DNA from 3 places in the Azospirillum palustre genome. Region 1 is predicted to be linked to each of the others. Evidence: predicted binding sites of a transcription regulator. Region 1 holds the regulator's gene; each other region holds the start of a gene.

Region 1 (5,168 bases):
GACGGGGTGCGCAGCCCCTACCGCGACATCGTGCTCCTGAACGCCGCCGCCGCCCTGCTGGTGTCCGGCAAGGCCGCGACGCTGAAGGACGGTGTCGCCATGGCCGCCGACGCCATCGACAGCGGCGGCGCCCGCGACCGCCTGCGCCGGCTGGTCGCCATCACCAACGAGGCAGTGGCCTGATGAGCGACGTTCTGACCCGCATCAACGACGACAAGCGCGCCCTGGTGGCCTCCCGCAAGGCCGCCCGTCCCCTGTCGGAGGTTGAGGCCGCCGCCAGGGCCGCCAACGAGACCAACCCGCCGCGCGGCTTCATCCGGGCGCTGAGCGCCGCGGTCGAGGCCGGGCGTTACGGCCTGATCGCCGAGATCAAGAAGGCCAGCCCGTCCAAGGGCCTGATCCGTCCCGATTTCGACCCGCCAGCCCTGGCCCGTGCCTACCGCGAGGGCGGGGCGACCTGCCTGTCGGTGCTGACCGACGAGCCTTATTTCCAGGGCAAGGACGAGTATCTGGTGGCCGCCCGCGCCGCGGTGGATTTGCCGGTTCTGCGCAAGGACTTCATGGTCGATCCTTATCAGATCGTTGAAGCCCGCGCGCTGGGGGCCGACTGCATCCTGATCATCATGGCGTCGCTGTCCGATGCCCAGGCGGCGGAGATCGAGGACGCCGCCATCGCCCAGGGGCTGGACGTGCTGGTCGAGGTGCATGACCGCGCCGAACTGGACCGCGCGCTGCTGCTGAAGACGCCGCTGCTGGGCGTCAACAACCGCAATCTCAAGACCTTGTCGGTCGATATTGCGACGACGGAAGAGCTGGCCGCCAACGTGCCGGCCGACCGCATGCTGGTGGCGGAAAGCGGGCTCTACAGCCCCGCCGATCTGGCCCGGATGGCGAAGGTCGGGGCGCGCTCCTTCCTGGTCGGCGAATCGCTGATGCGGCAGGCCGACGTCACCGCCGCCACCCGCGCCCTGCTGGCTCCGGTGTGATGCGATGACCGATGTGGTGGCCCAGGTGGCGGCGGATGTCGTGATCGCCGCGGAGAGCCCGCGCCAGGATGCCGTGATCGCGCTGGTGGCGGCGCTCGACCGCTATCTGCTGGACCTCTATCCGGCAGACACCTGCCACCTGCTCGACATCGGCGAACTGGAGGCGCCTGACCTGCGCTTCCTCGTCGCCCGCAAGGACGGCGTTCCGGTCGGCTGCGCCGCACTCCGCGTCGATCCGGCCGGCTATGGCGAGATCAAGCGGATGTATGTCGATCCCGCCGCCCGCGGACAGCGCATCGGCGACCGTCTGCTCGCCCGGCTGGAGGAGCAGGCGCGGGCGGAGGGCCTGAACGCCCTGCTGCTCGAATCGGGCATCCATCAGCCCGAGGCGCTGGCGCTCTACCGCAAGGCCGGCTTCACCGACCGCGGCCCCTACGCCTGCTACCAAGACAATGGCGTCAGCGTCTTCATGGAAAAATTTCTGACGGAGACCGTGCGATGACCGGCTTCACCCATTTCGACGCCGAGGGCAAGGCGGTGATGGTCGATGTCTCCGACAAGGCCGACACCGAGCGCACCGCCACCGCCGCGGCGACCGTGCTGATGCAGCCGGAAACCCTTGATCTCATCATGCAGGGCGGGGTGAAGAAGGGCGACGTGCTGTCGGTCGCCCGGCTGGCCGGCATCATGGGGGCCAAACGCACGCCCGACCTGATCCCGCTGTGCCACCCGCTGATGCTGACCTCGGTCAAGGTCGACCTGTCCTGCGACCCCGCCCGCAACGCGGTGGACGTGACGGCGACCTGCAAGCTGAAGGGCCAGACCGGCGTGGAGATGGAGGCGCTGACCGCCGTCACCATCGCGGCATTGACCGTCTACGACATGTGCAAGGCGGTGGACCGCGGGATGACCGTTACCGACGTGCGTCTGCTGCACAAGGCCGGCGGCAAGAGCGGCGAGTGGGGCGCGTCCACCTCCTCCACCGGAGCCTGACCCCATGATCTCCGTCGCCGAGGCGCGCGCCCGCATCCTGTCGGCCTTCGCCGCCCTCCCGGCGGAGACGGTCGCCCTGCCCGACGCTCTCGGCCGCGTGCTGGCCGAACCGGTGGTCGCCCGGCTGACCCAGCCGCCCTTCCATGCCGCCGCCATGGATGGCTGGGCCGTGCGTGCCGCCGACATCGCCGCCGCGACCGCCGAGGCCCCCGTCCTGCTGAGCCGCATCGGCGAATCCGCCGCCGGCCACGCCTTCACCGGCAGGGTCGGCCGGGGCGATGCGGTGCGCATCTTCACCGGCGCCCCCCTGCCCGACGGTGCCGACGCCGTGGTGATGCAGGAGGATTGCAGCGCCGACGACGCCATCGTGCGGATCGGCCGCGCCGTCGCCGCCGGCCGCTTCGTCCGCGAGGCCGGCTTCGACTTCACGGCCGGCCAGGAGCTTCTGCCGAAGGGCCGGCGCCTGACCGCCCGCGACATTGCGCTGGCCGCCGGCGGCAACGTGCCGTGGCTGTCGGTCCACCGCCGGCCGCGTATCGCCATCCTCGCCACCGGCGACGAGATCGCCCTGCCCGGCGACCCGCTGGGTCCGAGCCAGATCGTCAGCACAAATGCGCTCGGCCTCTGCGCCCTGGTGGCCGCCCAGGGCGGGCTCGCCCACAATCTGGGCGTCGCCAAGGACACGCCGGAGAGCGTGGCGGCCCTGGCGAAGGGGGCCGCCGGCTGCGACCTGCTGGTCACCACCGGCGGGGCGGCACATGGCGATTACGATTTCGTGCGCGATGTGCTGGCCGAACGCGGCGTGGCGCTGGAGGTGCAGACGGTGGCGATGCGTCCGGGCAAGGCCTTGATGTTCGGCCGTGCCGGATCGGTGCCGCTGCTGGGATTGCCCGGCAACCCGGTGTCCACCGGCGTCACCGCGCTCCTGTTCCTCCGCCCGATCCTGCGCGTGCTGCAGGGCCTGCCGCCGGAGGACGACCGCCTGCCGCTGCGCGCCCGCTTGACCGGCCCGCTGAGGGCCAACGACCGGCGCGAGGAATATCTGCGCGCCACGCTGGCCGCCGGCCCGGACGGTGTCCTGACCGTGACGCCCTTCGCCCGGCAGGACAGCGCCATCACCACCCTGTACGCCCAGGCCGATTGCCTGATTCCCCGCCCGCCCCATGCCGATCCCGAGCCGGCCGGCGCGATGGTGACCGTGCTTCCTTTGACGGATGGAGCGCTCAGCATTTAGACTTGGGCGAGGCGCCTGGAACGGCGCTTGGACGAGCACTGGAACAGGTGAACATCCCCCGGAAAACTGTTTCACCGCGTTCCAAATGTTCCACACAAGTTCTAAAAGAAGCCGATGCGGGGCTTGACGCGCAGCAGGAACCAAACTAGAACATGGAGCAACGTTTAGTTTTTGTTCCATCTTCAGTCTGGCCGAGGCCGGGAGGCATCCATGCTCACGCGCAAGCAGCACGAATTGCTGCTGTTCATCCACGAACGGCTTGGCCAGGGCGGTGTCTCGCCGTCGTTCGACGAGATGAAGGACGCCCTGGGCCTGAAGTCCAAGTCGGGTATCCATCGCCTGATCACCGGGCTGGAGGAGCGCGGGTTCATCCGCCGCCTGCCCCATCGGGCCCGTGCGCTGGAGGTTCTGCGCCTTCCCGAGGGTCTCGACGCCTCCCGCAACCGGACCGCGGCTCCCAAGCCGAAGTTCCAGCCCAACGTCATCAAGGGCGATTTCGCCTTCGCCGGCCGCGATGCCGCTTCCCCCGCCCCGACCCCGGCCGCCGCGAACGAGACGGTGCAGCTCCCGCTCTATGGCCGGATCGCCGCCGGTACGCCGATCGAGGCCCTGCGCGACAACAGCGCCTTCGTCGACGTTCCGGCCTCGATGTTGACCGGTGGCGACCATTATGCGCTGGAGGTTTCCGGCGACTCGATGATCGAAGCCGGCATCCTCGACCACGACACCATCGTCATCCAGCGCTGCGATGCGGCCGAAAACGGCACGATTGTCGTCGCTCTGGTGGACGAGGGCGAAGTGACGCTGAAGCGCCTGCGCCGCAAGGGCAACACCATCGCCCTGGAGCCCGCCAACGCCGCCTACGAAACCCGCATCTTCGGCGCCGACCGCGTCCGCGTGCAGGGCAAGCTGGTCGGTCTGGTGCGCAAGTACTGAGCTTTTCGTGCCCGGCCGCCGCTCCCCTCCTCCGCCCCTGCGGAGGAGGGGAGCGGCGAGGTCCAAGCTCCTCTCACTTCCCTCCGGTCCAGGGCCGATCTCCCCTCAGCCCGCGCACCGTCTTCACCGCCACCCCCTCGGCGGTCACCGTCAGCGTATGCGCGCCTTCATGGCGCAGGATCCAGCGGTCCACCACCAGCTCCCCCCGGCAGCGCCGCGCCACCTCCGCCGTCACCACCGCATCGACCGCCCCGCAGTCCTCGTCCAGCGCATCCGGCAGCCGCAACAAGGCCACCGTCTTTCCCTGCACCCGGTACAGGCAGCCAAGTGCGTCGCAGTCCAGCGAGCGCCCTCCCCCGCTCCATCCCCCGTCACCCGGCCAGGGATCGGCCGGCGACCGCTCGCCATCGCGCTCCCGCCAGGTTTCGGTCATCCGCCCGCCGCCCTTGACCGACGCGCTGAGCCGTCCGTCCGGCAGCCTGACCGCCATCACCGTGCCGTCGCCGGCCACCAGCACATCCGGCCGCACCGCCAGCATCGGCGAGGCCAGTCCCGCCAGGACCGGCAGCATCCCCAGCCAACGCCACCACCGCGTCCACAGGCACAGCCAAATCCCACCCATCACCAGCAGCGCGAACCCGTCCGCCGGCATCGCCGGCACGGTCAGCGACGCCCAGGGGAGGCGGCCGAAGAACTCCGCCGTCCAGATCACCGCCCGGTCACCCCAGTTCATGGCGATCAGCGCCGGCGCCTCCAGCCCGAAGGGCAGCAGCGCGTAGGCGATCAGACTCCACGGCATGACCCAGAAGGACGTGATGGGAATGGCGATCAGGTTCGACAGAACGCCATAGAAAGCGATCTGCTGGAAATGGAAGAGCGAGAAGGGCAAGGTCGCCAGCGTCGCCACCACGCTGGTCAGCAGAATTCCGCCGACATAGAGCAGCCCGCGCACGATCCACCCCGCATCGCGCCGCCATTCCGCCAGCCTGACGCTGCCCTTTTCGAATGCGGCGATCAGC
Region 2 (5,168 bases), on a different contig from region 1:
GGCGGGGAGGCGATCTGTCCGGTTGCCGGCTGGTCGTCCGGCCGCGGCGCAGTCATCAGCGGCGGCGAGGTGGCGACGCCCGGCGCGGTCTGGGCGAAGGAGGTGCCGGTCAGCAGCAGCGCCGCGGCCGGAACAAGCATGAGGGGGCGGAGCATGAGGGCGACCCTTCCGTTCGGATTCAGGTATCGCCCTGGTTAACAGCGCAGAGTGCCTTTGGGTTGCCGACAGCGGCGTCGCATATGCTCCCTCTCCCGTCCCGGGAGAGGGAAGGGGCCCAAGCGCAGCTTGGGAAGGGTGAGGGGGAGTGCAAGGAGCCACGCGGTTCGGGATTCTCGGGTCGCCCCTCACCCTCCCCACTTCGTGGGTCCCCTCCCTCTCCCGGGGCGGGAGAGGGCATTTATGCCCCACTCACTTCCCGCGGCCTGTCTTGTCCTGAAGCGCGTCGATGCGCTTGGACGCGTCCGCCTTGGTCAGGCCGTCATCGAAGGACTCGCCGGCTTCCTCGCTCAGCGTCTTCAGGTACGAAGCCTGAGCGCCGGTCATCGGCTCGTCGCCGGTGGTCCAGTCGTCGGGGTTCTTGTCGCGATTGGAATGGTCGTCGCCGGTCTTCGGATTCTCGTGGCCGGCATGGTCATGGGTATCGGCGGTGTGCTTGGTCGTCATGATGCGTGCCTCTCGAAGGGGAACGCATCATGAACAAATCTGGAGGCCGAAAGTTCCCGCTCCCAACCCGAAAACCTCAGTTGCCGTTCCGTCGCAGCAGGAACACGCCCTGTTCGCCCAGCAGGTTGGCGAAGCCGGAATGGGCGTGGCTGGTCACCCGGCCGGCGCGGTTGATGATCCGCGTCTGTTCGATGGTGATGCCCATCTCCTCCGTCAGCACGACGAAGTCGCGCAGCGTGCAGAAATGGATGTTGGGGGTTTCCCACCACTGGTAGCCCAGCTTTTCCGTCACCGGCATGCGGCCGGTCAGCATCAGCTGCATGCGGACGCGCCAATAGCCGAAATTCGGCACCGACACGATGGCGCGCCGGCCGATGCGGCACAGCATCTCCAGCACGTCGCGCGGCTGCTTCATCGCCTGAAGCGTCTGGCCCAGGATGACGTAATCGAAGGCTTCCGCCGGATAATCCTTCAGGTCGGTCTCGGCATCGCCCTGGATCACCGACAGGCCGTGCGCCACGCACTGGCGCACGCCGTCCATGCTGAGTTCGATACCGCGCCCGTCGACATTCTTGGTATGGGCCAGATGATCCAGCAGGGCGCCGTCGCCGCAGCCGACGTCCAGCACGCGGCTGTTCGGCTCCACCATCTCGGCGATCAGCTTCAGGTCGTCGCGAATGTCCACCATGGTCGGTCGTCCAGTCCCAAATCAGCGCGCGCGGCGGCGGACGGACAGGCCGCGATGCTCGGCGCAGCCCTCCAGGAAGCCGTGGATGACCTGATGGAACTCCGGCTCGTCCAGCAGGAAGGCGTCGTGGCCCTTGTCGGTCTCGATCTCGACGAAGCTGACATTCCCGGCGACGGCGTTCAGCGCATGCACGATGGCCCGCGATTCCGAGGTCGGGAACAGCCAGTCGCTGGAGAAGCTGGCAAGGCAGAAGCGCACCGGCGTGGTCTTGCCCCCCGGCCGGAAGGCGTTGGCCAGCGTGCCCCCGGCATCGGCGGCGAGGTCGAAGTAATCCATCGCGCGGGTGATGTAGAGGTAGGAGTTGGCGTCGAACCGCTCGACGAAGGCCGCCCCCTGATAGCGCAGGTAGCTTTCCACCTGGAAATCGGCGTCGAAGCCGTAGGTGATCGCCTTGCGGTCCTGCAGATTGCGGCCGAACTTGCGGTGCAGGGCCGTTTCGGACAGGTAGGTGATGTGCGCCGCCATGCGGGCGACGGCCAGACCGGCCTCCGGCTTGGTGCCTTCCAGCAGATAGTTGCCGCCGCGCCATTCCGGGTCGGCCATGATCGCCTGGCGCCCGACCTCATGGAAGGCGATGTTCTGCGCCGAATGGCGGGCGGCGGTGGCGATGGGCACCGCGGCGAACACCGATTCGGGATAGGCGACCGCCCATTGCAGCACCTGCATGCCGCCCATCGAGCCGCCGATGACGCAGAACAGCTTTTCGATGCCGAGATGTTCGACCAGCAGCTTCTGCGCCCGCACCATGTCGCCGATGGTCACCACCGGGAAGGACAGGCCATAGGGCTGGCCGGTGGCCGGATCGACGTCCTTCGGCCCGGTGCTGCCCAGGCAGCCGCCCAGCACGTTGGAGCAGATGACGAAATAGCGGTCGGTGTCCACCGGCTTGCCGGGGCCGACCAGCATCTCCCACCAGCCGGGCTTGCCGGTGACCGGATGCCTCTCCACCACGAAATGGTCGCCGGTCAGGGCATGGCAGATGAAGATCGCGTTGGACTTGTCGGCGTTCAGCGTGCCGTAGGTCTGGTAGGCGATCTGGAAGCCGCCGATCTCCACCCCGCTGTCCAGCCGCATCGGCCGGTCGACCGCCAGACGCACGCGCTTGCCCGGCATGACCTGTTCACTGGAGGCGGGGGCGGGGGCGTTGGGGGCGGAGGCATTGGGGGCGGAGCTGTCGAGGGCCGCGGACATCTCGTTTCGTGCCTTGTCGGAAGCCTTACGGCGCCTTGATGGAAACCGTCAGGGAGCTGTGGCGGAACGGGAGCGTATAGCTACGAAGCCGGCCTTCGGAGTGTCAATGTTTTCTTTGATTTCAGGGCGCATGCGGACTACTACTAACCGGCTCTGCATTCGATGGTTTTTTGACCCATGGCTTCCGCCCGGACCCCGCTCGACGATTTGCGCCGCGAAATCGACCAGATCGACGACGCGATCCATGACCTGCTGATGCGCCGCGCCGCCGTGGTGGAACGCATCGGGGCGGCCAAGGGCAATGGCGCGGCCGAAACCGGCGCCCAGCCCGTCTTCCTCCGCCCGGCGCGCGAGGCGACGATCCTGCGCCGCCTGATGGCCCGCCATGCCGGCACCTTCCCCGCCCAGGTCGTCGTCCGCATCTGGCGCGAGATGATCACCGCCTTCACCCGCATGCAGGGTCCCTTCGCCGTCGCCGTCTATGCGCCGGAGGACCGCCGCGGCTTCTGGGACGTCGCCCGCGACCATTTCGGCGGCTTCGTGCCGATGACCGCCGTCAACACTCCCGCAGCAGCGCTCCGCGCCGTGTCGGAGGGGACGGCGACCGTCGCCGTGGTGCCCTATCCGGCCGAGGACGATTCGGATCCCTGGTGGCGCTTCCTGGTGTCGGCCGATGCCGGCCGGCCGCAGGTGGTGGCGCGTCTGCCCTTCGGCGGGCGCGGCAATGCCCGCGGCGAGAACCGCGACGCGCTCGCCATTGCCGCCGTCCCGCATGAGCCGACCGGCGACGACCGCACCCTGCTGAGCATCGAGATCGGCGGCGATCTCAGCCGCGGCCGTCTGAAGGATTCGCTGGAGGCCTGCGGCCTGCCGCCGGTTGGCTTCTGCACCTGGCATCCGGCCGGCCACGCCACCGGGATGAGCGGCGGCGGCCCGTCGGTCCATCTGGTCGAGATCGCCGACTTCGTCGGCCAGGGCGACCCCCGCCTCGCCAAGCTGCTGGAACGCTCGGGCGACATCCCGGTGCGGGTCAACGTCGTCGGCGGCTATGCCGTGCCGCTCGCTCTGGGCTGATGTGCGCGAATGAGGCGAGCCGCCGGGGCGGCTCCTGCCTTATCCTGCCGGCCCTCCGTGGAACGTTGGAACAGTGCCGTCGGACCTGTTCCATCCTGTTCCACCCCATCCATGAACCGCCCATCCACCATCGTCGGAAGGTAAGCAGACCATGACCCAGCCGAACGGCCCGCAGCCGCGTCCGGGGATTCTCGACATCGCCGCCTATGTCGGCGGCGAGCATCAGGGTCATATCCGCCTCGCCTCCAACGAAGGGGCGCTGGGGCCGAGCCCGAAGGCGATGGAGGCCTATGGGGCGGCGGCCGGGACCCTGCACCGCTATCCGGATGGCGGTTCGGCGGCACTGCGCGGCGCCATCGCCAAGCGCTTCAACCTGGATGCCGACCGCATCGTCTGCGGCGCCGGGTCGGACGAGATCATCAGCCTGCTGATCCGCTCCTATGCCGGGCCGGGCGACGAGGTGCTGTATTCGCAGTACGGCTTCCTGATGTACCCGATCGGCGCCAAGTCGGTCGGCGCCACCCCGGTGACGGCGCCCGAGGACGGGCTGACCGCCAGCGTCGACAACCTGCTGGCCCGCGTCACCCCGCGCACCCGTCTGGTCTTCCTCGCCAACCCCAACAACCCGACCGGCACCTATCTGCCGGCGTCGGAGGTGGCGCGGCTGCATGCCGGCCTGCCGCCGGACGTCATCCTGGTCATCGACGCGGCCTATGCCGAGTACATGAACAAGGACGACTACACCGCCGGCGAGGAGCTGGTGGAGCGTTTCCCCAACGTGGTGATGACCCGCACCTTCTCGAAGATCTTCGCGCTGGGCTCCTTGCGCATCGGCTGGTGCTATGGCCCGGCCGGGATCGTCGACGTGCTGAACCGGGTGCGCGGTCCCTTCAACGTGTCGAACGCCGCCCATGTCGCCGGCGTCGCCGCGGTTGAGGATGCCGAGTTCCTCGACCGCTCCCGCCGCCACAATGAGCAGTGGCGCGAGTGGTTCTCCGCCACAGTGCGGGAGCTGGGCCTGACGGTGCACCCCAGCGTGACCAACTTCGTGCTGGTCGATTTCAAGGGCCAGCCCGCCGGCAAGGACGACGCCGAGGCCGCCCGCCAGTTCCTGAAAGCCCGCGGCATCCTGGTCCGCCAGATGCCGTCCTACGGCCTGCCGAGCTGCCTGCGCGTCACCATCGGCACCGAGCAGGAGATGCACGCGGTGGCCGACGCGCTGCGGGACTTTTTGAAGGCGTAACGAGCGTGGCTTGAGTTTCCCTCTCCCGCCCCGGGAGAGGGAAGGGGCCCATGCGGAGCATGGGAAGGGTGAGGGGGTTGGCACGAAGCCATGCGCTTCCAGCTCATGCGCTTCGGGATTCTTGGATCACCCCTTACCCTCCCCACACCTGACGGCGCGGGTCCCCTCCCTCTCCCGGGGCGGGAGAGGGCCTATCGTTTTGCCTTACCCCCGCTTCAGCAGGAAATCGACCGTTTCCGGCCGGCCCGG
Region 3 (5,168 bases), 1.4 Mb from region 1:
CTGCTCCACCGCATCGGGAGCGGTGCCGTCGAACAGCCGGTCGACCCGGCGTTCGCCCGGCGTGCCGCCGCCGCGGAAGGGCCGCCCGTTGGGCAGCGCATGGTCGTAGCATTCCTGCCAATGGCTTTCCCACACGCCCCGCCGTTCGCGGGCGACGCGGTAGCGCTCCAGCAGGGCTTCCGGTTCCGACAGGTCACCCTTTCGCCGGGCGGGCGGTTTCACGGCTGCGGATGCGGGCATGCGCGGTCTCCTCCAGTCAGATGGCGGTGCAGTTGCCAGGGGGTCAGCACCCGGCGGGCGCGCAGGCCGATCAGGCGCTTGACCGCCTCGACGCAGGTGAAGGGCCCCCAGGGAGCGGGGCCGGCCGGGCGGCGCAGCGGGGCGGCGTCGACCGTCAGCCCCTGGGCGCGGTACCAGCCCGGCAGATCGAAGTCGGCGGGCAGGTCCAGCACCGCGATGTCGGTGAAGCCGGCCAGCGGATCGACCGCCACCCAGCGCCGACCGTCGGTCAGCAGGGCCAGGCAGTGGCGGAAGCCCGGCTTCAGCAACCGCAGCCACCACAGGGGCGCTTCGCCGCGATAGACGATCCAGGCCGCGGTCCAGGGGGGCGCGCTCATCGCGCAATGCCTTTTTTGCGCAGCGCCGGGGCGATCACGGTGAACGCCTCCTGCCACAGCGAATGGGCGCGCTGTTCGCGGAAGCGGTCCGGTTCCGGCGCGCTCTGGCGGCGCCCGTAATGGACCAGCACATGCAGGTGGTCGCGCACCAGCTTGCGCGCCCGGTACAGGCGGTCGACCACCTGAAGAAGGTCCTGCGGCTCGCAGGGCCGCGCGACCTGCCCACAGCCGGCGATGACCCGTGCCCCGGCCGTCTTGGCATCATGCGCCTGCACCGCCCAGAACCACGCCTCCTCCGCGTTGGCAAAGGGTTCGCCCTCGACGCTGTAGGGCTCCGGCTTCAGCGGAACGGTCCGGGAAACGCGGGTTGCAGGCAAAGCGGGAGCGGCCGGACTCAGCATGCTGGTCTCCTTGCGGCTTCGGATTTTTGGGGAAGAGAGACGCCGGACCTGTGTCGCAGCCGCGCCTTCTGTTTGCGTTATGTTCCGCCCATTGCCTGCGGTCAATGGTTTTATGAAAAAGTTCCTAGGGACGCTGTCGCCACTTTATGAGATTATCGTCCCATGCTGAAACATACGGACATCTGGCGGGCCATCGACCGCCTCGCGGCACAGCACGGGCTCTCCGCCTCCGGGCTGGCGCGGCGCGCCGGACTGGACCCGACCACCTTCAACAAGAGCAAACGCACCACCAACGACGGCAAGCTGCGCTGGCCGTCGACGGAAAGCATCTCCAAGGTGCTGGACGCCACCGGCGCTTCCTTGTCGGAATTCGTGTCGCTGGTCGGCGACGGCGCCGGCACCACCCCGCTGCAACGGGTTCCGGTGATCGGCTATGCCCAGGCCGGGTCGGCCGGCTATTTCGACGATGCCGGCTTCCCTGCGGGCAGCGGCTGGGACGAGCTGCTGTTTCCCAGCCTGGGCGATCCCCATGCCTATGCGCTGGAGATTTCCGGCGACAGCATGGAGCCGGTCTATCGCGATGGCGACACCATCATCGTCTCGCCTGCCGCGCAAATCCGCCGCAACGACCGCGTCGTCGTCCGCACCAAGGGCGGCGAGGTGATGGCCAAGCAACTGATCCGCGAGACGGCGACCAAGATCGAACTGCTGTCGATCAACCGCGCCCACCCCGACCGCAGCATCCCGCTGTCGGACGTCGCCTGGATGGCGCGGATCATCTGGGCAAGCCAGTGAGGGGGTAGACACCTCCTCACCCGGCGCGCGATCCTAGGAAAATTTCCCTTTACCGCACATCCCAACAGGCGCTACCGTCCATTCCATGGACCGAGCCGCCCGCCTGGACAGCCTTCACCGCACCCATGACGCCAAGCCGCCGAAGCAGGAGCTTCGCTCCGCTTTGCTCGGCGGTCCAGGCCGCGCAAACGCCGTCAAACGCGCGGCAACGCTCCGCCTGCACAGCACGCTCGCGGCGGAAGCACGCCTCGCCACTGCCCGGCGCCGCGGCGCATTGACCGCCGCGACCTGCCGGACCGACGCGTGGCTGGCCCGGCTGGCCGCCACGCTGGCCCATCACCGCCGTGCGGCGGTGGCGCTGCTCGATCAGCGGAACGCGTATTCCCAGTAGAGCGCCCGCGCCTTCTGAAACAGCGGTCCAGCCGCGAGGCCGCGGTCCTCCACCTTGATCACAGGCACGCATTTGGCGTGGTTGCCGGTGGAGAAGACCTCGTCGGCATCCAGAACGTCCTGCGGCGTCAGGGTGCATTCCTCCACCGTCACGCCGTCGTTGCGCAGCAGGCCGATGACGCGCTGGCGGGTGATACCGTTCAGGAAGCAGCCGTTCGGCACCGGCGTGCGCACCACCCCGTCCTTGGCAATGAAGATGTTGGACGTGGCGAACTCGGCCACATTGCCGATGACGTCCAGCATGATGGCGTTCTGGAAGCCGCGCTTGCGCGCCTCGGTCAGCGCCAGCCCGGCGTTCGGATAGAGACAGGCGGCTTTGGCCTCGGTCGGGGCCATGGTCGGGATCGGCCGGCGGCGGGTGGAGATGCAGGCGGCGAAACCCGTCGGCTGCGGCAGCGGGTCCTCGTAGATCGACAGGACGAAGCGCGTGCTCTCCGGCGCCGGGGCGACGAAGCCGTCGTCGGCGTAGAACATCGGACGGATGTACAACTCCGCCTCCTTGGGGAAGCGGTGGATGCCGTCCCAGCACAGCTCTTCGATCTCACCGGCGGTGACCATCGGCTCCAGCCCCATCACCTGGGCGGACCGGATGGCACGGGCGCAGTGCAGGTCCAGATCGGGGGCCACGCCCTGGAAGGCGCGCGCGCCGTCGAAGACCGTCGAAGAGAGCCACAGCGTGTGGGACAGCGGTCCGACGATCGGCGGATTGCCTTCCACCCACTCGCCCTGGATCCAGTTCCACGCCTGGCCTGCCATGCCGCCCATGATTTTGGTCCTTCCCTAGAAAGAAAATGTGTTCCTACGCTGGGCGCCGCCGGCCGGCACCGCCCATTCGTGGTTCGTCGTCGTTGGTGATCGCCCGAAGAGCATACCCCCTCGCCGCCATCGGTCAACCGGTGCGGACGCAATCGTCCCGTGCGATGGAGCGGATTGCGGCTTCGGCCGTTGATAGGGAAGAGCGAGCAACCGCGACCGCCCAACAGAGTGAGAGCATCCCATGCCGACCACCGATCCCGGCCTCAGCGCCGCCCCGCCCAACCCATTCCCGGGCCCGCACGAGGACATTCCCGGCGTCGATCTGCCAGGCACCGACAACCCCGACCTGCCCGATCCCGGCGGCCCCGGCACCACCGACAGCCCGGTTCCCGGCAACGACCTTCCGCCATCGCGCCCGACCGACCCGGATTTCGTCTAGGCACCGGAAACGAAAAAGGCGCCCCCGAGGGGGCGCCTTTTCCATGTCGCAAACGCTTACCCGCGATCAGCGGCGCACAACCATCAGCTTCTTGATCTCGGCGATGGCCTTGGCAGGGTTCAGACCCTTCGGGCACGCCTTGGTGCAGTTCATGATGGTGTGGCAGCGGTAGAGGCGGAACGGGTCCTCAAGGTTGTCGAGGCGCTCGCCCGTCATCTCGTCGCGGCTGTCGGCGATCCAGCGATAGGCCTGGAGCAGGATCGACGGGCCGAGATACCGGTCGCCGTTCCACCAGTAGCTGGGGCAGGAGGTCGAGCAGCAGAAGCACAGGATGCACTCGTAGAGGCCGTCCAGCTTGGCGCGGTCCTCAGGCGACTGCAGCCGCTCGCGGCTCGGGGCCGGCGACTGCGATTGCAGCCACGGCTTGATCGAGGCGAGCTGGGCATAGACGTGATTCAGGTCGGGGACCAGATCCTTCACCACCGGCATGTGCGGCAGCGGGTAGATCTTGACGTCGCCCGGCACGTCCTCGATCGCCTTCAGGCAGGCCAGCGTGTTCGTGCCGTCGATGTTCATCGCGCACGACCCGCAGATGCCCTCACGGCAGGAGCGCCGGAAGGTCAGCGTGCTGTCGACCTGGTTCTTGATGTAGATGATCGCGTCGAGGATCATCGGCCCGAACTTGTCGAGGTCGACCACATAGCTGTCGACACGCGGGTTCTGGCCGTCGTCCGGGTTCCAGCGGTAGATCTTGAAGGTCTTGGCCCGCTTGGCGCCGCTCGCGACGTTGACGGTCTTGCCGACGCCGACCTTGGAGTTGGCTGGCAGGTTGAATTCAACCATGGCTGATTTCCTTTATCCGGCGGGCCTTAGTACACGCGGGCCTTGGGCGGGAAGACATCGACCTCGTCGGTCAGGGTGTACATGTGGACCGGGCGGTAATCGATCTTCGTCTCGCCATTGTCCGCGACCCAGATGACGGTGTGCTTCATCCAACCTTCGTCATCGCGGTTCGGATAGTCCTCGCGGGCATGGGCGCCGCGGCTTTCCGGACGGTTCTGGGCGGAGTGCAGGGTGGCGACCGCCTGGCCCAGCAGGTTGTCCAGTTCCAGCGCCTCGACCAGATCGGAGTTCCAGACCAGCGAACGGTCGGAGATCGCCATCTCGCCCTTCTTGGCATAGACCGCGTCGATCTTCTTGACGCCCTCGTCCAGGACCTCGCCGGTGCGGAAGACGGCGCAGTTGTTCTGCATCGTCCGCTGCATGTCCAGCCGCAGGTCGGCCGACTTGATCGTGCCCTTGGCGTTGCGGATGCGGTCGAACCGCTCCAGCGCCTTGTCGCAAGCATCCGGCTTGACCGACGGAGCCTTGCCCGGCTGGACGATCTCGGCGGCGCGGATGGCGGCCGCACGGCCGAACACCACCAGATCGAGCAGCGAGTTGGAGCCCAGGCGGTTGGCGCCGTGCACCGACACGCAGGCGGCCTCGCCGATCGCCATCAGGCCGGGCACCACCTGGTCCGGGTTCGAAGCGGTCGGCGACAGAACCTCGCAGTGAACGTTGGTCGGGATGCCGCCCATGTTGTAGTGGACGGTCGGCAGGACCGGGATCGGCTCCTTGGTCACGTCCACATTGGCGAAGATCTTGGCCGTCTCGGCGATGCCGGGCAGGCGCTGGTGGATGATCTCCGGCGGCAGATGCTCAAGGTGC

Evidence for each region. Region 1 encodes LexA, which represses DNA repair genes until DNA is damaged. Its sites were predicted from a motif close to ATGTTCTANTTTGGTTC; they were not measured.
Region 2: pheA (chorismate mutase) is a predicted target of LexA. The motif match lies at 2,709-2,725, and genes of this name have one in related genera.
Region 3: CRT60_RS22595 (S24 family peptidase) is a predicted target of LexA. The motif match lies at 1,087-1,103, and genes of this name have one in related genera.

Annotation. Positions count from the first base shown of each region.
Region 1 is NZ_PDKW01000043.1:1,448,860-1,454,027, forward strand. Features, by position in the region: gene trpD (anthranilate phosphoribosyltransferase) at 1-183, shown strand, start outside; gene trpC (indole-3-glycerol phosphate synthase TrpC) at 183-986, shown strand; gene CRT60_RS29195 (GNAT family N-acetyltransferase) at 991-1,488, shown strand; gene moaC (cyclic pyranopterin monophosphate synthase MoaC) at 1,485-1,979, shown strand; gene CRT60_RS29205 (molybdopterin molybdotransferase MoeA) at 1,984-3,213, shown strand; gene lexA (transcriptional repressor LexA) at 3,424-4,149, shown strand; gene CRT60_RS37620 (ComEC/Rec2 family competence protein) at 4,223-5,168, opposite strand, start outside.
Region 2 is NZ_PDKW01000041.1:523,679-528,846, forward strand. Features, by position in the region: gene CRT60_RS16055 (PRC-barrel domain-containing protein) at 1-155, opposite strand, end outside; gene CRT60_RS16060 (DUF3072 domain-containing protein) at 409-663, opposite strand; gene metW (methionine biosynthesis protein MetW) at 740-1,351, opposite strand; gene metX (homoserine O-acetyltransferase MetX) at 1,373-2,602, opposite strand; gene pheA (chorismate mutase) at 2,780-3,676, shown strand; gene hisC (histidinol-phosphate transaminase) at 3,828-4,919, shown strand; gene CRT60_RS16085 (amidohydrolase family protein) at 5,124-5,168, opposite strand, start outside.
Region 3 is NZ_PDKW01000043.1:41,197-46,364, reverse strand. Features, by position in the region: gene CRT60_RS22610 (portal protein) at 1-240, opposite strand, end outside; gene CRT60_RS22605 (hypothetical protein) at 219-617, opposite strand; gene CRT60_RS22600 (hypothetical protein) at 614-1,018, opposite strand; gene CRT60_RS22595 (S24 family peptidase) at 1,181-1,813, shown strand; gene CRT60_RS22590 (hypothetical protein) at 1,899-2,204, shown strand; gene CRT60_RS22585 (branched-chain amino acid aminotransferase) at 2,180-3,028, opposite strand; gene CRT60_RS22580 (hypothetical protein) at 3,261-3,458, shown strand; gene CRT60_RS22575 (succinate dehydrogenase iron-sulfur subunit) at 3,525-4,301, opposite strand; gene sdhA (succinate dehydrogenase flavoprotein subunit) at 4,328-5,168, opposite strand, start outside.